DNA from 2 places in the Paracoccus mangrovi genome. Region 1 is predicted to be linked to the other one. Evidence: riboswitches for the same ligand, from Rfam matches in the RefSeq annotation. Region 1 holds a riboswitch; the other holds the start of a gene.
What was found. A riboswitch is a leader RNA that binds a small molecule or an ion and turns the genes downstream of it on or off. The one in region 1 is predicted to bind thiamine pyrophosphate.
Positions count from the first base shown of each region.

Region 2: another riboswitch for thiamine pyrophosphate. It lies ahead of thiD (bifunctional hydroxymethylpyrimidine kinase/phosphomethylpyrimidine kinase); the one in region 1 lies ahead of thiC (phosphomethylpyrimidine synthase ThiC).

Region 1 covers NZ_JBHRXJ010000003.1:272,328-282,905, reverse strand. The annotation lists gene ACFOMH_RS06010 (glycerophosphodiester phosphodiesterase family protein) at 1-526, opposite strand, end outside; gene ACFOMH_RS06005 (RidA family protein) at 526-966, opposite strand; gene ACFOMH_RS06000 (YbjN domain-containing protein) at 976-1,428, opposite strand; gene ACFOMH_RS05995 (chromosome segregation SMC family protein) at 1,470-4,916, opposite strand; gene ACFOMH_RS05990 (CidA/LrgA family protein) at 5,068-5,430, shown strand; gene ACFOMH_RS05985 (LrgB family protein) at 5,427-6,143, shown strand; gene thiC (phosphomethylpyrimidine synthase ThiC) at 6,197-8,053, opposite strand; TPP riboswitch at 8,141-8,261, opposite strand; gene ACFOMH_RS05975 (DUF6525 family protein) at 8,288-8,584, opposite strand; gene ACFOMH_RS05970 (GTP-binding protein) at 8,594-9,820, opposite strand; gene ACFOMH_RS05965 (response regulator) at 10,031-10,578, shown strand, end outside.
Region 2 covers NZ_JBHRXJ010000003.1:33,567-44,144, forward strand. The annotation lists gene ACFOMH_RS04775 (creatininase family protein) at 1-211, shown strand, start outside; gene ACFOMH_RS04780 (nucleotide sugar dehydrogenase) at 286-1,452, shown strand; gene ACFOMH_RS04785 (NAD-dependent epimerase/dehydratase family protein) at 1,449-2,447, shown strand; TPP riboswitch at 2,492-2,595, shown strand; gene thiD (bifunctional hydroxymethylpyrimidine kinase/phosphomethylpyrimidine kinase) at 2,666-3,478, shown strand; gene ACFOMH_RS04795 (FAD-dependent oxidoreductase) at 3,475-4,452, shown strand; gene thiS (sulfur carrier protein ThiS) at 4,436-4,633, shown strand; gene ACFOMH_RS04805 (thiazole synthase) at 4,635-5,396, shown strand; gene ACFOMH_RS04810 (thiamine phosphate synthase) at 5,396-5,995, shown strand; gene ACFOMH_RS04815 (ThiF family adenylyltransferase) at 5,992-6,963, shown strand; gene ACFOMH_RS04820 (ABC transporter substrate-binding protein) at 6,963-7,919, shown strand; gene tenA (thiaminase II) at 7,916-8,584, shown strand; gene ACFOMH_RS04830 (ABC transporter ATP-binding protein) at 8,581-9,372, shown strand; gene ACFOMH_RS04835 (ABC transporter permease) at 9,369-10,100, shown strand; gene mobA (molybdenum cofactor guanylyltransferase MobA) at 10,106-10,578, opposite strand, start outside.

The DNA of each region.
Region 1 (10,578 bases):
TCGGCCATTCCCCGGCCTCATAGGCACAGGTGGTCAGACCGACCGCGATCCCCGGCGCCGCCTTGTGAAAGGCCGCGATCACATGCGGGTTAAAGGACATGACCGCAACCGGCCCGTCATAGCCGGCCAGCACCTCGGCCACGCGCTGGGGCAGCGCGCCCACATCCGCCCCCGAAGCCAGCGTCGGGTCCTTGATCTCGATCAGCAAGGGCACCCGACCGGCAACCTCGGCCAACATCTCGGCCAGGGTCGGCATCGCCTCATCCGTGCCCGAAAGCCGCAGCCGCGCCAGCTGGGCCGGGGTGCTGGCGGCGACGGTGCCGTTCGTCTCGCCGGTCAGACGGCCCAGCTCATAGTCGTGAAACACCATCGGCGTGCCGTCCATGGCGCGCTGAATATCGCATTCGATGCCATAGCCATGGGCGATGGCGGCGCGAAACGCCGCCATGCTGTTTTCCGGCAGCCCCGGACGGTGCAGCCCGCGATGCGCAATCGGCACATGGATGAAATCGGGATGCAGCGCCATCAAACGATCTCGAAGATGGCATCCACCTCGACCGCGACGCCGCGCGGCAGGGCGGGAACCGACACCGCGGCCCGGGCATGCCGGCCCTTGGGACCGAACACCTCGACCATCAGATCCGAACAGCCGTTCACCACCTCGGGCTGTTCGGTGAAATCCGGGGTCGAGGTCACGAACCCGCCCAGACGCACCACCTGCTTGACGCGGTCGAGCGTCCCCAGCGCCGCACTGGCCTGCGCCAACAGCGCCAGCCCGCAGCTGCGCGCGGCATCCGCGCCCTGCTGGGTGCTCAGATCGTCGCCCAGCCGGCCCTTGGTCGTGCTGATCTGGCCGGAAATGTAAAGCATGTTGCCCACGATCACATAGGGCACATAATTGGCCGCCGGCGCCGGCGCGGCAGGCAGCGCGATCCCCAATTCGCTCAGTCGTTTTTCGATGCTCATCCCAATCCCCTACCAGTCGATGAATTCACGGAAATCCTGCAACAGGATACGCCATGTCTCTAGCGCGTCATCGAAATTCTTGCGCCCGATGCCGTCGCCTGCAAGTCCGATATCCATTTCGATGAACGGATCGCCCGAGGAATCCAGATAAACCCGGGCGAAACGCCGGTCGCGATTCCACAGATTCGCCATTTCCATCGGCATCGGGGCATCCAGCTGAAACCCGGCCGAAAACTGCATCGCCTGACAGGCCGGGCGGCAATCGTAGAAATTGACATGAAAGACCGCGCCCTCGATCTGGCTTTCCAGCATCGGATCGCCCTTGCGGTCGGTCAGCCGCGTCACCGACAGGCCAGCCTCGGCCATCATGCGCGCCACCGCATCCGCATCGCCGCGATTTTGCGCGGCAACGGCCGGGGCTGTCAGCAAGGCGACAACCAAGAGGGGAATCAGGGCACGCATTAACCACTCCACGCCACGGCGCCTCCTTAACGGATGCATGCTCAGGCGACCAGAGCCTCGGCGCGCTTCAAATCGACGCTGACCAGCTGGCTGACGCCCTGTTCCACCATGGTCACGCCAAACAGCCGGTCCATGCGCGACATGGTGACGGCGTGGTGTGTGATCACAAGAAAGCGGGTATCGGTGCGGCGGGTCATTTCGTCCATCAGATCGCAGAAACGGGTCACGTTGGCGTCGTCGAGGGGGGCGTCCACCTCGTCCAACACGCAGATCGGGGCGGGGTTGGCCAGAAACACGGCAAAGATCAGCGCCAGCGCGGTCAGCGTCTGTTCGCCGCCCGACAACAGGCTCAGCGTGCTGAGTTTCTTGCCAGGCGGCTGGCACATGATTTCCAGCCCGGCCTCAAGCGGATCGTCGGATTCGACCAGCACCAGCCGCGCCTCGCCGCCGCCGAACAGATGCGTGAAAAGCGTGGTGAAATTGGCGTTCACCGTGTCGAACGCCGCCAACAGACGCTCGCGCCCCTCGCGGTTCAGACTGCCGATGCCCTGGCGCAGCTTGCGGATCGCCTCGGTCAGGTCCTCTTTCTCGCCGCCCAGACGGTCGCGTTCCGCGTCCAGCTCGCGCTTGTCTTCCTCGGCGCGCAGGTTGACGGCGCCAAGCGCATCGCGGCTTTGGCGCAGGCGGGCGACGCGATCCTCAAGCTCGGCGGGGGCCGCATCCTCAACCTCGCCCAGGGATTCCAACAGCGCCTGCGGCGTCGTTTCGGTTTCCTCAAGGATGCGGGCGCGGGCCGCAGCTTCGGCCTCGGTGGCGGCGTCGGTGCGGGCCTCGCGCGCGGCGCGCAGCTCGCGCGCCTCGGATGCGGCACGCTCGGCCTCGCGTTCGGCGTCCGAGACGGCGCGCAACGCCTGATCGGCGACCGACAGCGCGGCACGGGCCTGATCCAGCCGGTCGCCGGCACGGGCCTCGGCCTCGGTCAGAACCTCGCGGCGTTCGGCCAAAATCTCGGGCTGGGCCTCGGCCTCTTCCAGATCGAGGGCGGCCTGTTCGCGGCGGGCGGAAAGCTCGGCGGCCCGGGTGCCGGCCTGATCCAGACGCAGCCGCCAACCGGATTCCTCTTTGGCGATTTCCTGCGAACGCCGCAGCCGGGCATTCGCCTCGCGCCGCAATTCGTCCAGCGCGCCGCGCCGGGTCATGGTGGCGATGCGCGCCGCCTCGACCCCGGTACGGGCATGTTCGACGGCATCCGCAGCAGCAGCGCGATCGGGCAGATCGGCCAGCATCCGTTCAGCCTCGGACAGGCGGGCACGGGCGTCGCCGGCATCGGCCTGATGGCGGGCCAGTTCAGCGCGGGCGGATTCGGCGCGGCTTTGCGCCATGGACAGGTCGGATTCTGCCCGCGTCACGGCACGGGCGGCATCGGACAGGCCGCGCTCCGCCTCGCGCCGGGCATCGCGGGCACGCTTTTCGGCCTCGCTGGCGGCGGAAAGCCGGTCGCGCAGGCCCTGATGGGCGGCTGCGGCATCCTCGGCCCGGGCCTGTGCGGCCTCGGCCTGACCGGTCATTTCGGCCAGCTGGTTCACCTTTTGCAGATGCAGCGCGGCGGATGACGCGGCCTCGCCCGCCATCACCCGCATCCCGTCCCAACGGAACAGATCGCCGGCGCGGGTCACCAGCCGCTGCCCCGGGGCCAGCGCCGCCTGCATCGCCGAACCCGCCTGCGCATCCGCAACCAGCCCAACCTGCGACATGCGCCGCGACAGCGCCCCCGGCCCCTCGACATGCGGGGCCAGCGGCTCGGCGCCGGCGGGCAATGGCTGGACCCGGTCATAGCCCGGCAGCGCGTGCCAGCCCGAGCCATCGCTGGCCAGCCCCGCCGACAGATCGTCCCCCAGCGCCGCGCCAAAGGCCGTCTCATAGCCGCGCGCCACGCGCACCAGATCAAGGATCGACTTGCCGCCGCTGTCGCCGCGCTCGACCAGCCGCCGCAACGCCGCCATTTCGGCGTTCAGGGCGGAAACCTCGCCCTCGGCCTCGGCGCGGGCGGCGCGGGCGGCGGATTCCTCGGCCTCAAGCGCGCCGCGCGAATCCTCGGCGCTGGCAAGGGCCTCTTCGGCGGCCTCGACGCGCTCGCGGGCCTCGTCCTGGGCTGCGTCGGCGGCGGCGCGGGCGGCCTCGGCCTCATGCCCGGTTTCGGTGGCGCGGGCGGCGGCGGCCTCGGCCTCGGCGGCAGCGCGGCTGGCACGGTCCAGCATCTGGCGCAGGTCATGGGCCAGCCGCTCGGCGGATTGGTGCCGCGCGGCCAGACGGGCGGATTCGTCGGTCAACTCGGCCAGCTTGGCCTCGACCTCGCGCAGAGCCTCGGCGGCCTCATCGGCGCTGGCGCTGGCGGTTTCCAGCCGCGCGTCATGGCCCTGACCGGCCTTGTCCAATTCGCGCTTTTCCCAATCCAGCCGGGCGATCACCTCGCCCGCGTCATGGTTCAGCGCCGATTCGCGTTCGATGTCGCGGTCCAGTTGGGCGATGCGCGCCAACAGGGTCTGGATCGCCTGCGCGGCGCGGGCCTCGGCCTCGTCCAAGGCCTCGCGCTCGACGGTGGCGCGCGACAGGATGGCGGCAGCGATCTGTTCCTCTTCGCGCAGGGGCGGCAGTTCGCTGTCGGCGGCCTCGCGCGCGGCGATGGCGCGACGGGCGGCGGCCTCGGCCTCGGCGGCGGCGGCAATGGCCTCGCGCAGCGCCTGCACGGCCAGATCGCGCGCCCGGTCCGCCTCGGCCCAGCGGCGATACAGCAACTGCCCCTCGGCCAGACGCAGGGCGGCCCCGATTTCGCGATAGCGGGCGGCGGCGCGGGCCTGTCGGCCCAGACTGGCGGCCTGTGCCGACAGCTGATCCAGCGTGTCATCGACGCGGGTCAGGTTCGCCTCGGCCCCGTTCAGCTTCAGCTCTGCCTCGTGGCGGCGCTGATACAGGCCCGAAATGCCCGCCGCCTCTTCCAGAATGCGGCGGCGCGCCTTGGGCTTTGCGTTGATCAGTTCCGAAATCTGTCCCTGCCGCACCAGCGCCGGCGAATGCGCCCCGGTCGAGGCATCTGCGAAAAGCATCTGCACGTCGCGCGCGCGCACCTCTTTGCCGTTGATGCGATAGGCACTGCCGGCGTCGCGGGTGATGCGGCGGGTGATGTCCAGGCTGTCGCTGGTGTTCACCGCCTCGGGGGCCAGACGCTGGGAATTGTCGATGCTCAGCGTGACCTCGGCATGGGCGCGGGCCGAGCGGCGCGAGGTGCCGGCAAAGATCACGTCCTCCATCCCCTCGCCGCGCATGGCGGTGGGACGGTTTTCCCCCATGACCCAGCGCAGCGCCTCAAGCAGGTTCGACTTGCCGCAACCATTCGGCCCGACCACGCCCGTCAGCCCCTCATGGATGACCAGATCGGTCGGGTCCACAAAGCTTTTGAAGCCATTCAGTCGCAGCCGGTCAAAGCGCAAGGGGGGTCCATCCTATGCCGTAAATGCCGGTGATTTTCGCGGCTGGCCGCCGATGAGTCAACCGAAACCACAAGATATTGGCGGGATGACGCGGTTATCCACAAGTTTTAGGGGATCAACACAAGAACATCGCGGTGATAACCTGACCGGCATGATTCCTGCGCTTTGTGTCCTTTTGTCGCTGCAACTGATCGGTGAGGTCGTGACCCGCGGCCTTGGCCTGCCGCTGCCCGGGCCGGTGCTGGGGCTGCTCTTGCTGGTCGCGGGCTGCGCGCTGCGGCCGTCGCTGGCCCAGATGCTGCGGCCGGTCACATCGACCATTCTGGGCAATCTGTCGCTGTTTTTCGTGCCTGCGGGGGTCGGCGTGGTCGCGCATCTGCAACAGTTCCGGCAAGAGGGGCTGGCCATTGCCGTCGCGCTGACCGTGTCGACCGCGCTGGCCATCGCGGCGGGGGCGCTGGTCTTCAAGATCGTGGCGCGCTGGACCGGTCAGAACAGCGAGCCCGGCGAATGACCGATCCCGCCCTGATCTGGAGCTATCTGACCCGCGAGCCGCTTTTGTGGCTGACCGCGACGCTGATCGCCTATTGGCTGGGCGCCAGCTTTTTCCAGCGCATGGGCCGGCAAAGCTGGGCCAATCCGGTGCTGGTTGCGGTGATCATTCTGGCCGTGCTGCTGTGGATCACCGGCACCAGCTATCAGACCTATTTCGAGGGCGCGAAATTCGTCCATTTCATGCTTGGACCGGCGACCGTCGCGCTGGGGATGCCGCTTTATGACAATCTGCGCCGGGTGCGACAGGCGGCGCTGCCGCTGATCGCCGCATTGCTGGCGGGGTCGGTGACGGCGGTGGTGTCGGTCCTGCTGATCGCGCGGGCATTCGGCCTGCCGCAGGTGATGATGGCAAGCATGGCGCCGAAATCGACCACGGCGCCGGTCGCGATCGGCATCGCCGAACGGCTGGGGGGCGAGCCGACCATCGCCGCCGTTCTGGTGCTGTTGACGGGGGTGTTCGGCGCCATCATCGCGACGCCCTTGCTGAACGCGCTTGGCATCCGGGACTGGCGGGCGCGGGGGTTTTCGCTGGGCGTGGCCGCGCATGGGATCGGCACCGCCCGCGCATTTCAGGTCAATGAAACCGCCGGCGCCTTTGCCGGCATCGGCATGGGGCTGAACGCGGTGCTGACCGCGATCATCGCGCCGCTGATCCTGCATCTGTTCGGATAGGCGGCCCGCGCAGGCGGGCGGCGCAATGCACCGCCCGCCCCAACCGGCCCCGATCAGCCGTCCTGTAGGGCGGGCATGTAAAGATCGCCGCCCTCGCGATATTTGCGGGCCATATCGGCCATGCCCTGTTGGCGGGCATCGGCGCGGATCTCGTGCGATATCCGCATCGAACAGAATTTCGGCCCGCACATCGAACAGAAATGCGCCAGCTTATGCGCCTCTTTCGGCAGGGTCTGATCGTGAAAGGCCCGCGCCGTGTCGGGGTCCAGCGACAGGTTGAACTGATCCTCCCAGCGGAATTCGAACCGCGCGCGCGACAGCGCATCGTCGCGCAGCTGCGCGGCCGGGTGCCCCTTGGCCAGATCGGCGGCATGGGCGGCGATCTTGTAGGTGATGACCCCGGTTTTCACATCGTCGCGGTCGGGCAGGCCCAGATGCTCCTTGGGCGTGACATAGCACAGCATCGCTGTCCCGAACCAACCGATCATCGCCGCGCCGATGCCGCTGGTGATGTGGTCATAGCCCGGCGCGATATCGGTGGTCAGCGGCCCCAGCGTATAAAAGGGCGCCTCGGCGCAGATTTCCAGCTGCTTGTCCATGTTTTCGCGGATCTTGTGCATGGGCACATGACCCGGTCCCTCGATCATCACCTGGCAATCGTGATCCCATGCGATCCGGGTCAGTTCGCCCAGGGTTTCCAGCTCGGCGAATTGCGCCGCGTCATTGGCATCGGCGATCGAGCCGGGGCGCAGCCCGTCGCCCAGGCTGAAGGACACGTCATAGGCGCGCATGATTTCGCAGATCTCGGGGAAATGTTCGTAAAGAAAGCTTTCGCGGTGATGGTGCAGGCACCATTTCGCCATGATCGAGCCGCCGCGCGACACGATCCCCGTCACCCGGTCCACGGTCAGCGGGATGTGGTGCAACCGCAGCCCGGCATGGATGGTGAAATAATCGACGCCCTGTTCGGCCTGTTCGATCAGCGTGTCGCGAAACACCTGCCAGGACAGGTCCTCGGCGATGCCGCCGACCTTTTCCAGCGCCTGATACAGCGGCACGGTGCCGATGGGGACCGGCGAATTGCGGATGATCCATTCGCGGATATTGTGGATATTGCGCCCGGTGGACAGGTCCATCACCGTGTCGGCGCCCCAGCGGATCGCCCAGACCATCTTTTCCACTTCTTCGGCCATGGACGAGGTGACGGCGGAATTGCCGATATTGGCGTTGATCTTGACCAGAAAATTGCGGCCGATGATCATCGGCTCGGCCTCGGGGTGGTTGATGTTGGCGGGGATGATGGCGCGGCCGCGCGCCACCTCGTCGCGGACGAATTCGGGGGTGACATGGGCCGGGATCGCGGCGCCGAAACTGTCGCCGTCCCGGCGTGGCGCGGTCTCGGCGGCCTGTTGGCGGGCCAGATTTTCACGGATGGCGATGAATTCCATTTCCGGGGTGACGATGCCGGCGCGGGCATAGGCCAGCTGGGTCACCGCGCGGCCGTCCCGGGCGCGCCGCGGCCGGTGGCAGGTGGTGAATTCCGGGGTCAGCCGGTCGTCGGCGGCAAAGCCGTTATCCTCGGGGCGGACCTCGCGCCCGGCATAGCTTTCGGTATCGCCGCGCGCCGCGACCCAGCTTTCGCGCAGGCGCGGCAGGCCGCGTTCGATGGCAATCGCCGCCCCCGGATCGGTATAGGGCCCCGAGGCGTCATAGACCCGCAGGGGCGGCTCGCCCGCGCTGGGATGCAGGGCGATTTCGCGCATCGGCACGCGGATATCGGGATGGATCACCCCCGCAACATGCACCTTGGCCGAGGCCGGCAGCGCGCCGGTGGTCACGGTCAGAACCGGCTGGGCCGGGGGTGTCGGATTGGTCGGGGCGGGGATCGTCGTCGTCGGATCGGATGTCATGTCAGGCTCCTGGCTTTGCAAGCGTTGGAGACCCAGCACTGACGGGAAAGGAGAATACCCCGAAGGCATGGCCGCAACCGGCCCGCCGCATGGGCATCCGCACCGTCCCTACGCCAGTATGAACTGGATCAGGTTCATCGGGTCCCCTGCGCTGCCTGACGGCCCAGCAGAATCTCAGCCCCTTGTCGGGACACCCCTGGTGAAATGCCAGAATGCAAAGCCGCGCCCCGGCTGTCAATCGCCCCTGTCGCGGCGGGGTGGCGCATCCAGCGGATAGGCCGCCCCCCAGATGCGCGGGCAGTCGCGCGCCAGCATCCGGCGTTCCGCCAGTTCCAGCCGGCGCAGCATCCGCGCCACATCGCCGCCGGTTTCGCGGTCCAGCCGCCGCCACAGCCGCAGCGCGGAACCCGCACTCCAGGGCAGGGCCGCCCCGGCCAGCCAGCGGCGCAGTTCCGCCGGCAGCCGGTCATAGCGATCCATCGGCCGGCCCCTGCCGCGCCGCGCCAGCGTGCTTGCCAGATTGCCCGACATCGGCAGGGATCAGGCCGTGCGGCGCTGGCCCCATTGCGGGAACGGATCGGGCAGCGCTTTCCAGTCCGAGGGACGGAAATCCTGCGTGTCGACCAGCGCCGCGTCCAGCCGTTCGGTGATGGCGGCCCAATCCATGCCGCTGCCGATAAAGACCAGCTCCTGACGCCGGTCGCCCCAGGGCTCGGACCAGTTGCGTTTCATTTCCGCAAGCGCGTCGGGATGCTCGGGCCAGCGTTCGCGGGGCACCGACGCCCACCAACCGCCCAGCGGCACCACCGTCGAGATCGCGCCCGCAAGGCTGAACTCGGCCGCCCAGTTGGGGCGGCTGGCGATCCAGAAATGCCCCTTGGCCCGGATCACGCCCGGCAGATCGCCGTTCAGCACCGCATGGATGCGTTGCGGATGAAACGGCCGCCGCGCGCGATAGACGAATGAGGTGATGCCATATTCCTCGGTCTCGGGGATGTGGTCGGCGAAACCGTAAAGCTCTTTGGCCCACATCGGGTTCAGATGCGCGCGGTCGAAATCGAACAGCCCGGTGTCGAATATCTCATTGGCTGGCACGCGCGAAAAGTCGGTCTCGATCAGCCGGGCCTCGGGGTTGAGCGCGCGCACGATCTTGCGCGCCTGATCCAGCCGTTCGGGGCCGGCCTCGGTGATCTTGTTCAAGACCACGACATCGGCAAATTCGATCTGATCGGTCAACAGGTTGACCAGCGTGCGGTCGTCCCCCTCGCCCATGCTTTCGCCACGGTCGGCGATGAAATCATGGCTGGAAAAGTCGCGGGTCAGGTTCACCGCATCGACCACCGTCACCATGGTGTCGAGCCGGGCGATATCGGCCAGGCTGTCGCCATTCTCGTCGCGGAATTCAAAGGTCGCGGCAACGGGCATCGGCTCGGCAATGCCGGTCCCCTCGATCAGCAGATAGTCAAAGCGCCCCTCTTCGGCCAGCTTGCGCACCCCTTGCAACAGGTCGTCGCGCAACGTGCAGCAGATGCAGCCATTGCTCATTTCGACCAGCTTTTCCTCGGCCCGGTTCAGCTCGGCCCCGTCGCGGACCAGATCGGCGTCGATATTCACCTCTGACATGTCATTGACGATGACCGCGACACGGCGCCCTTCGCGATTGTTCAGCACATGGTTCAGAAGCGTGGTCTTGCCGGCGCCAAGAAAGCCGGAAAGCACGGTGACGGGAAGGCGCTTGTCCTGCGCGGGGGGACTGGCGTCGGGCATGGGGTCCTCGGTATATGTTATGTTATTACATTTCTATTATCCCGGTGACGCCCGCTGTGCAATGCCCGACCGGGATCAAAGTCCCGAATCAACGCTTGGTGAAATCCCGGCGCGCGGGACTATGCGGACGGGGGCGCCGCCGCTATCGTGGTGGCGGATCGCGCCCGAAAGCCGGGCAGAGCCGGCCATATCTTGATCGGGACATTCGCCATGACGGCCCAGCGGGCCCCGCAGCCACAGGATGCCAGCCACGCGGCCATGTCGCCGCGCCTTCTGTTCGTCGAGGATGACCGCAAGCTCAGCAGCTTTCTCAGCCGCTATTTCACCGAACAGGGTTACACGGTTCAGACCGCCCATGACGGTGCCGAAATGCGCGCCGCGCTGGCGGGGAGGCGCTTTGACATGGTGGTTCTGGACGTCAACCTGCCCGGGCGCGAGGATGGCTATGCGCTGGCCCGCGAATTGCGGGGGGATGACGGCATGGGCATCCTGTTCCTGTCCGCCCGGCAAGAGGCGCTGGACCGCATTGTCGGGCTGGAAATCGGAGCGGATGATTTCATGGTCAAACCCTTTGAACCGCGCGAATTGCTGGCCCGCATCCGCGCCATCCTGCGCCGCATCCCGGCACCCGCCGGCACAAGGCCCGCCGACCCCGGCGCCGACGCCACAGGGCCGACCCCGCCGCGTGCCGGGCGGCTGCGTTTTGGCGAATGGCAGCTGGATCTGGCGACGCGGCAATTGCACGACGCCCAGAACCG
Region 2 (10,578 bases), 240 kb from region 1:
GGCCGAGGATGCGGCGATCCCGCCCGTCGGGCCGCTCAGCTATGGCTGGATTTCCGCGGACCTGAACCCTGCGGGCGTGGCCGGCGAGGCGCATCTGGCCACCGCCGACAAGGGCCGCGCCACCGCCGCGCATCAGGTCGCGGGCATGATCGCCCTGTTGCGACAGGTGCGGGACGCGGCCATCCCGCAGGCGGCCAGCGGCTGGAAATAACGCGGCTCGGTTCTTCTGCCGCCGCGCAAGCCGTGCTAAGCCGGGCGCAACCGTAAAGAACCGGCAGGTGTCACATGACAATCGCAGTTGCAGGCCTGGGCTATGTCGGCATGTCCATCGCCGTTCTGCTGGCCCAGCACAATCAGGTCCGCGCCCTCGACATCAGCGCCCAGCGCGTCGCGCAGGTCAATGACCGCCGCTCGCCCATCGAGGATGCCGAAATCACCCGCTGGCTGGCCGAAAAGCCGCTGGACCTGAAGGCCACCACCGACGCGGCCGAGGCGCTGACCGGGGCCGAATTCGTCATCATCGCGACGCCCACGAATTACGACGCGCGAAGCAATCATTTCGACACATCCAGCGTCGAAGCCGTCATCCACCAGGCCCGCCAATACGCGCCCGAGGCCACCATCGTGGTGAAATCCACCGTCCCGGTCGGCTTTACCACCCAGATGCGGGCCGAAACCGGCTATGACGGCATCCTGTTTTCCCCGGAATTCCTGCGCGAGGGGCGCGCGCTTTACGACAACCTTCACCCCTCGCGCATCGTGGTCGGCGATCACAGCCCGGCGGCGAAACGTCTGGCCGATCTGTTGGCCGAGGGCGCGATCCGCAAGGATATGCCGATCCTGTTCACCGGCCCCGTCGAGGCCGAGGCGATCAAGCTGTTTTCCAACACTTATCTTGCCATGCGCGTGGCCTATTTCAACGAACTCGACAGCTATTCGGTGGCGCGCGGGCTGAACACGCGCGAGATCATCGACGGTGTCGGCCTCGACCCCCGGATCGGCGAACATTACAACAACCCGAGCTTTGGCTATGGCGGCTATTGCCTGCCCAAGGACACCAAGCAATTGCTGGCGAATTACGATCAGGTGCCCCAGCAGCTGATCGCGGCGGTGGTGGAATCGAACCGCACCCGCAAGGATTTCATCGCCGATCAGATCATCGCCCGCCGGCCAAAGCTGGTCGGCGTCTATCGGCTGGTGATGAAGGCCGGATCCGACAATTTCCGCGACAGCTCGATTCAGGGCATCATGAAACGGATCAAGGCCAAGGGCATCCCCTGCATCGTCTATGAACCCGTCCTGACCGAGGATCATTTCTTTCACAGCCCGGTCGTCCGCGACCTTGCCGATTTCAAGGCACAGGCCGATCTGATCATCACCAACCGCCAGACGGCCGAGCTGGCGGATGTGGCCGACAAGGTCTTTACCCGCGACCTGTTCGGAGTCGACTGATGCGCGTTCTGGTCACCGGCTCGGCCGGGTTCATCGGCTATCATCTGTGCGAACTTCTGCTGGCCGAAGGCGCCGAGGTGATCGGCCTTGATGCCCATGACGCCTATTACGATCCGGCGCTGAAAGAGGCGCGCGAGGCGCGGCTGCGCGCCCATCCAGGCTTTACCCCCATCCGTGCGCGGGTCGAGGATGCGGGCGTTCTGGCCGGGCTTTTCGCCAGCCACAAACCCGACATCGTGGTGCATCTGGCCGCGCAGGCGGGCGTGCGCTATTCGATCGAAAATCCGCGCGCCTATCTGGAATCGAACCTGATCGGCACCTTCGAATTGCTTGAGGCCGCGCGCGCCCATCCGCCCCGGCATCTGCTTCTGGCCTCGACCAGCTCGGCCTATGGCGCGAACACCGAAATGCCCTATCGCGAAACGGACAAGGCCGATGCCCAGATGTCCTTTTACGCCGCGACCAAGAAATCGACCGAGGCGATGGCGCATAGCTATGCGCATCTGTTCCACCTGCCGGTGACGATGTTTCGGTTCTTTACCGTCTATGGCCCATGGGGGCGGCCCGACATGGCGCCGTGGCTGTTCACCAGCGCGATCATGGCCGGCCAGCCGATCAAGGTGTTCAACCACGGCGACATGCGCCGCGATTTCACCTATGTGACCGACCTCGTGCGCGCGATCCGGCTGTTGATGGATGCCGCACCCGGCGATACGCCCGTGGGCCCCAAGGACAGCCTGTCCCCCGTCGCACCGTTTCGGGTGGTCAATATCGGCAATGGCGCGCCGGTCGAGCTGTTGGATTTCATCGCCGCCATCGAGGCCGCGACCGGCAAGCCCGCAATCAAACAGATGCTGCCGATGCAGCCCGGCGACGTACCCGCCACCTGGGCCGATACCGCACTGCTCAGCCGCCTGACCGGCTATGCCCCGCAGACCCCGGTGCAAAAGGGCGTGGCCGAATATGTGGACTGGTTCCGCAGCTATTATCTCTAGCTCTTGAAAGCCGGGGGCGACCGGCCTAATCTTGTCGCCACGAACTCATACACTTGGGGGGCCTCGTACGGGGCTGAGAGGTGCCAGGCACCGACCCATCGAACCTGATCCGGGTCATACCGGCGTAGGGAAGGGTAGAGTGTCGCGACCGTCCGACCGGATCGCAACCCCTCACCCCCACCCGATGCCGCTGGCCCGTCCGACGTGAAAGGCCGGCCATGTCCCATCCCATCGCCCTGACCATCGCCGGCTCGGACAGCGGCGGCGGGGCCGGCATTCAGGCCGATCTCAAGACATTTTCCGCGCTGGGGGTCTATGGCGCCTCTGTGATCACAGCAATCACCGCCCAGAACACCCGCACGGTCGCGGCGGTGGAAATGGTCAGCCCGGCCATGGTCGCGGCCCAGATCGACGCGGTTCTCGGCGATCTGGACGTGCGCGCGATCAAGATCGGGATGGTCGGCGGCGCGGATGTGATCACAACCGTGGCCGAGCGGCTGCGGGCGGCGCTTTCGGCCAATCCGATCCCGGTGGTGCTGGATCCGGTGATGGTGGCCAAGTCGGGCGACGCGCTGCTTGATGACGGCGCGGTCGCCGCGCTGCGCGACGAATTGCTGCCGCTGGCCACCGTCCTCACGCCCAACCTGCCCGAGGCGGCGCGGCTTTTGAACCGCGCGCCTGCCGAACCCGGCGACATGATCCGGCAGGGGCTGGATCTGTGCGCGCTTGGCCCGGATTACGTTCTGATGAAGGACGGCCATGGTGCGGATTCGGTCTGCACCGATCATCTGGTCGGGCCAGAGCGCCTGACGCTGAGCGCGCGGCGCCAGCACACCCGCAACACCCATGGCACCGGCTGTTCGCTGTCATCGGCCATCGCGGCGGGGCTGGCCGCCGGCCTGACCGTGGCGCAGGCCACGACACGCGCCCATGACTGGCTGCAAGGGGCGATTGCCGCCGCAGATGACCTGTCGGTCGGGCTGGGCCATGGGCCGGTCCATCATTTCCACAAAATATGGGGGCAGAAATGACCCAAGCAACTATCCTTGGTGCAGGCGTCATGGGCCTGAGCATTGCGACCGAACTGGTGGCGCGCGGGTTCCGGCCACGCATCATCGACCCGGCCGGCAAGCCCGGCGCCCATGCCTGTAGCTGGCGGGCCGGCGGGATGCTGGCCCCTTGGTGCGAGGCGGAAAGCGCCGAACCCGTCGTCCTGCGTCTGGGTCAGGACGCCGCCGACTGGTGGCAGGGAAACGGCGCCGAGGTCACGCGTCGCGGCACGCTGGTGCTGGCGCCGGCGCGCGACCGCGCCGATCTGGACCGCTTTGCCCGCATGACCCAGACCCATCGCAGCCTTGACGGCGACGAAATCGCCGCGCTCGAACCCGAATTGCAGGGCCGCTTTCCGCGCGGGCTGTTCTTTGAGACCGAGGCGCATCTGAACCCGCGCGCGGCGTTGCAGACGCTGCGCGACCGGCTGGCCGAACAGGACATCGTCATCGAACCCGAGGGCACGCCCACCGGCCTGACCATCGACGCGCGCGGCTATGGCGCCCGCGACGAGCTGAAGGATCTGCGCGGCGTGCGCGGCGAAATGCTGGTCCTGCGCTGTCCCGAGGTGAACCTGACCCGCACCGTGCGGATGCTGCATCCGCGGATACCGCTATATATTGTGCCTCGTGGTGAGGGTATCTACATGATCGGGGCCACGATGTTGGAAACCGGGGGCAAGTACCGGGTCACCGTGCGTTCCGCCGTCGAAATGCTGAACGCCGCCTATGCCCTGCATCCCGGCTTTGCCGAGGCCGAGATTCTGGAACTTGGATCCGACGCGCGGCCGGCTTTTCCCGACAATCTGCCACGCCTGCGCCGGCGCGGGAACACGCTTTACGCCAACGGTCTTTACCGCCACGGCTATCTTCTGGCCCCCGCCGTGGCCCGGATGACCGCCGACTATCTGCAAACGGGCCAGAAACCGGAGTTCATGGATGAAGATCACCCTTAACGGCGCGGCGCGCGAGCTGACCGGCCCCAGCGTGCAGGACGTCCTGAGCGAGATCGGGCTGGGCACGGCCAAGGTCGCCACCGCGCTGAACGGCAATTTCCTGCCCGCCGCCACACGCGCCGCCACCACGCTAAAGGATGGCGACGCGCTTGAGGTCGTGGCGCCCATGCAGGGGGGTTGAGATGCCGGTCTTTTACGGAACCCATGTCGAAAGCCCGCTGATGCTGGGCACGGCGCAATACCCCTCACCCGCGATCATGGCCGAGGCGTTCCGCGCCTCGGATGCGGGCATCGCCACCGTATCGCTGCGCCGCGAAGGCGGGGCGGGTCAGGATTTCTTCAACCTGATCAACAGCCTGTCGGTGCGCATCCTGCCCAACACCGCCGGTTGTCATTCCGTGCGCGAGGCGGTGACCACGGCCCAGATGGCGCGTGAGCTGTTCGGCACGCCCTGGATCAAGCTTGAGGTCATCCGTGACGACGACACGCTTTGCCCCGACGTGGTGGCGCTGATCGAAGCGGCCCGGATCCTCAGCGATGACGGCTTTCAGGTCTTTCCCTATTGCACCGAGGATCTGTCGGTCTGTGGCCGTTTGCTGGATGCGGGCTGTCAGGTGCTGATGCCATGGGGGGCGCCCATCGGCTCGGGCCGGGGGCTGAACAACCCCTATGGCCTGCGTTCGGTCCGGGCGCATTTCCCGGATGTCACGCTTGTCGTCGATGCCGGGATCGGCCTGCCCAGCCATGCGGCGGCGGCGATGGAGCTGGGCTTTGACGCGGTGCTTTTGAACACCGCCGTGGCCAAGGCCGGCGACCCGGTCGCCATGGCCGATGCCATGGCACAGGCCATTCGCGCCGGCCAGCTGGCCCATCGCGCCGGCGCGATCGAGGCGCGCGACATGGCCGCGCCGTCCACCCCCATCTTTGGCATGGCGATGCTCTGATGACGACATTTCCCCGATTCTACCCGATCTTTGACAGCGCCGACTGGCTGCGCCGTGCGCTGCCTTTGGGGGTGCGGCTGGTTCAGGTCCGCATCAAGGACATGCCGCCGCCCCTGTTGATGGGTGAGCTGGCCCTGTGCCAGGAATTATGCCGCGAACATGGCGCGACGCTGGTCGTCAACGATCACTGGCGCGCCGCCATCGATCTGGGCTGTGATTTCGTGCATCTGGGCCAAGAGGATCTGGACCGCGCGGATGTCGCCGCGATCCGCCGTGCGGGGATGCGGCTTGGCGTTTCGACCCATGATCATGACGAACTGGACCGGGCGCTGGCGTTGAAGCCCGATTATATCGCGCTGGGGCCGGTCTGGCCGACGATCCTGAAAAAGATGAAATGGGACCAGCAGGGGCTTGAGCGGGTGACCGAATGGCGCAAGCTGGTCGGCACGACGCCCCTGGTGGCCATCGGCGGCGTGACCCCGGAACGCGCCTTGCAGGCATTCGCGGCGGGGGCCGACATCGCCTCGGCGGTGACCGATATCACGCTGAACCCCGACCCCGAAGGCCGCATCCGCGAATGGCTGCGGGTCACGCAATGAACCGCTATATCCGCCAGATGGTCCTGCCGGAACTCGGCGCCGAGGGTCAGGACCGCATTGCCGCCGCGCGGGTGCTGATCGTTGGCGCCGGCGGGCTGGGTGTGCCGGTGCTGCAATATCTGGCCGGCGCGGGGATCGGACATATCACCCTGATCGATCCCGACACGGTCGAGGAAACGAACCTGCACCGCCAGCCGATCTATCGCATGAAGGATCTGGGCATGCCCAAGGTCCGCGCCGCCGCCATGGCCGTGGCGCGGCTGAACCCGGCGGTCGAAATCGAGGCGCTGGTGGACCGGCTCACGCCCGCCAATGCGCCGGCGCTGATCGACAATGCCGATCTTGTTCTGGATTGCGCCGATAGCTACGCCGCCAGCTATACCCTGTCCGACGCCTGCCTGACGGCGCGAACGCCGCTGATTTCGGCTTCGGCGCTGGGGCTGGGGGGCTATGTCGGCGGGTTCTGCGGCGACCCGGATCGGGGCGGCGCGCCCAGCCTGCGGGCGCTTTTCCCCGACGCGCCCGATGGCGGCCAGACCTGCGCCACGGCGGGCGTGCTGGGCCCCGTGGTCGGCATGCTCGGCTGTCTTCAGGCGCAGATGGCGCTGGCGGTGGTGCTGGGCCTCAGCCCCTCGTCGCTGGGTCAGTTCACCCGCTTTGATGGCGGCCGCTTTACCCAGTTCCGCTTTGACACCGCCCCCGAAACCCCCGGCCCCCGTTTCATCGCACCCGAGGATATCACCCCCCGCGACATGGTCATCGACCTGCGCCCCAAGGACGAGGCGCCGCGCAAGGCCACGCCCGGCGCGCTGCGCATGCCCGGCTATGGCGATATCGGCCCGTTGCCCGATCCCGGTCAGCGGGTGGTGCTGACCTGCCGGTCGGGGCTGCGCGCGTGGCGGGCGGCGGACCGGCTTTCGCGCCGCTGGGACGGCGAAATCACCCTTTTGGCACTAGGAGACGACTGATGACCCGCTTTACCCTGGCCGCGGCATTCGCCCTGCTGGCCCAGCCCGCGCTGGCCCAACCTACGCTGGTACAAGACAAGGTTTCGCTGATCCTCGACTGGTTCGTGAACCCCGATCATGCGCCCATCATCATCGCCCAGGAAAAGGGCTTTTTCACCGACGAAGGCCTTGAGGTCGAGGTGATCGCCCCCGCCGACCCCGCCGATCCGCCCAAGCTGGTCGCCGCAGGCAAGGCCGATTACGCCATCACCTATCAGCCGCAGTTGCATCTTCAGGTCCATGAGGGCCTGCCGCTGAAACGCATCGGCACGCTGATCGCGACGCCCCTGAACTGCCTGATGGTCAAGGCCGACGGCCCGATCCAGAAGATCGCCGATCTCAAGGGCAAAAAGATCGGCTATTCGGTGTCGGGTGTCGAAACCGCACTGGTCGGCGCCATGCTGGCCGATGCCGGGCTGGGCCTTGACGATGTCGAGATGATCAATGTGAACTGGTCGCTGTCGCCCGCGCTGATCGCCGGCCAGGTCGACGCCACCATCGGCGGCTATCGCAATTTCGAGCTGACCCAGATGCGGCTCGAAGGCTCCGAAGGTCGCTGTTTCTTTGTCGAGGAACAGGGCGTGCCGACCTATGACGAGCTGATCTTTGTCGCCAATCCCGCCAATCTCGACCCCGAGCGCAGCCGCCGCTTCCTGCATGCGGTCGAACGCGGCGCGCAATACATGGTCAACCACCCCGATGAGGCATGGCAGATCTTTTCCGCCACCGCCCCCGATTTGCAGGACGAACTGAACAGCCAGGCGTGGAAAGACACACTGCCCCGCTTTGCCCAAAGCCCCGCCGCGCTGGATCAGGGCCGCTATGCCAAGTTCGAGGAATTCCTGCTCAAAGCCGGGCTGATCGACAAGGTCCGGCCGGTCTCGGACATCGCGATCGACCTTGGCGCGCAACCATGAGCTATGGCCGCACCTTCACCGAATGGCGGGCACAGGCACCCGATTGGGATGCCTATACCCGCCACCCCTTTGTCCAGGGCATGGCCGATGGCAGCCTGCCCCGCGATGCCTTTCTGAACTATCTGGTTCAGGATTATCTGTTCCTGATCCATTTCGCCCGCGCCTGGGCGCTGGCGGTGGTCAAGGCCGGCGATCTGGATGAAATGCGCGCCTGTTCGGCGGTGGTGCATACGCTCATCGACCATGAAATGGCGCTGCATGTCGAAACCTGCGCGGCGGCCGGGATCGACACGAATGCGATGCTGGCGACGCCCGAGGCGCTGACCAATATCGCCTATACCCGCTATGTGCTGGATGCCGGGCTTTCGGGTGATTTCCTCGACCTGCTGGCGGCGCTGATGCCCTGTGTGCTGGGCTATGGCGAAATCGGCAGCCGTCTGGCGGCCGAGGCGGCGCCCGACACCCCCTATCGCGACTGGATCGACACCTATGCCGGCCCGGAATATCAGGCCGCCTGCCATTCGGCGGGCGAATTGCTGGACCGCGCCATCGCCAAACGGCTTGGCAACGCCCCGCAATCCAGCCCCCGCTGGGCCACGCTCGGCGACCGCTTCGCCACCGCCACCCGGCTTGAGGTCGGCTTCTGGGGCCTCGGCCGGGCATGAGCGTCATCGCCAGCCTCAGCGGCCGCGCCTGGGTTGGCGACCAGCCGCTATTCGCCCCCGTCGATCTGGTGCTCGACAGCGAGGGCTGGACCTGCCTGCTTGGCCCCTCGGGCGTCGGCAAATCGACGATCCTGCGGCTGATCGCGGGGCTGGAAACCGGCGCCCGCTTTCAAGGCCGGGTCGAATGCCACCAACCTGTCGCGCTGATGGCACAGGATCCGGGGCTGATCCCATGGCTCGACGTGACGGACAATGTCACCCTTGGCGCGCGGCTGCGCGGCGAACTTCCCACATCTTTCATGCCCAAATATCCCGGGGGACGCCGCGCTGACCCCATCAAGGGGTCGGCGCGGCGGGGGGCAGAGCCCCCGGCCGACCCCGCCGCACGCGCCGATGCCCTGATTGCGGCGGTGGGCCTTGCCGACCGCGCCCATCACCGCCCCGACAACCTGTCCGGCGGTCAACGCCAGCGCGCGGCATTGGCCCGCACCCTGTTCGAAAACCACCCGCTCGTGCTGCTTGACGAACCCTTCTCGGCGCTCGACGCCCGGACCCGGGCGCAGATGCAGGACCTTTCCGCCCATCTTCTGGCCGACCGCGCCGTGCTTCTGGTCACCCATGACCCGGCCGAGGCCGCCCGCCTCGGCGACCGGATCCTGCTTTTGCGCGAAAACGGGCTGACCGAATGGCCGGCCCCGCCGCCGCGTCCGACCGCCGCCACCCGTCCCTATGACGCGCCCGAGGTACTGGCGCTTCAGGCCGATCTCATGCGGGGGATGATGGCATGAAAACCATCCTCGCGCTGATCGCCACCATCCTCATTCTGTGGCAGGGGGTGATCTGGCTTGCGGATATGCCGGGCTTTCTGCTGCCTTCGCCCATATCCGTCGCCCGCTCGCTCTGGATCAACCGCGCCGAGATCGCGACCCATACCGGCTTTACCCTGACCGAGGTCGCGCTTGGCTTTGTCCTTGGCGCGGGGATCGGCGCGGGGCTGGCGGTCGCCATGGGGTTTTCGGCCCGGCTGACCGGCGTCCTGCGGCCGATCCTGACCTTTAGCCAGACCATCCCGGTCTTTGCGCTTGCGCCGATCCTGACCCTTTGGCTGGGCTTTGGCATGGCGCCCAAGATCGCGATGACAGTGCTCATCGTGTTCTTTCCGGTGGCCAGCGCATTTCTTGACGGGCTGGGCCGCACACCCCAGGCGACGCTGGATCTGGCACAGGTCATGGGCGCCAGCCGGTCGCGGATCATGTGGCATCTGCGCATCCCCGCCGCGCTGCCGCAGCTGGCCACCGGGCTGAAACTGGCGGCGGTCTATGCCCCGATCGGCGCGGTGATCGGCGAATGGGTCGGCGGCGCGCGCGGGCTTGGCGCCTTGATGATCCACGCCAACGGGCGGATGAAAACCGATCTGGTCTTTGCCGCGCTGGTCGTCCTGTCGCTGATGACGGTACTGTTTGCCCAGGGGGTGGCGCTGGCGGTGCGGCGGATCTGGCGGCGCTACGGGGTCTGAGGCGTTCAGATCAGGTGGGCGGCACGGCCCAGATCCTGCGGCGTGTTCATGTTCAGAAACGGATCGAATGGCTGGCTGTCATAGACGGCGCGGCCCGGATCGTGACTGGCCGCGAATTGCCCGATCCGGTGCTGCCCGGATTCCAGCGCGGCGCGCAACGCCCCGGCCATCGCCACCGGCCACAGCGCACAGGTCGGATGATCGCGCAGCCGCCCCCCCTCATCCGGGCTGGCGGCCAGCGCGATGCCCGAACGGCCCTCGGCCTCGCGCAGCCGCCAGACCAGGTCATCGGGCAGAAACGGGGTATCGACGCTGACGCTGATCACCCGATCCGCGCCCTGCCCGGCGGCCCATTCCATGCCCGCCAGCACCCCGGCCAGCGGCCCGGCATAGCCGGTAAACCCATCGGCGATGACCGGCAGGCCGTATTCCCCGAACTGTTCGGCGTCACCATTGGCGTTGATGGCGATGGCGCCGC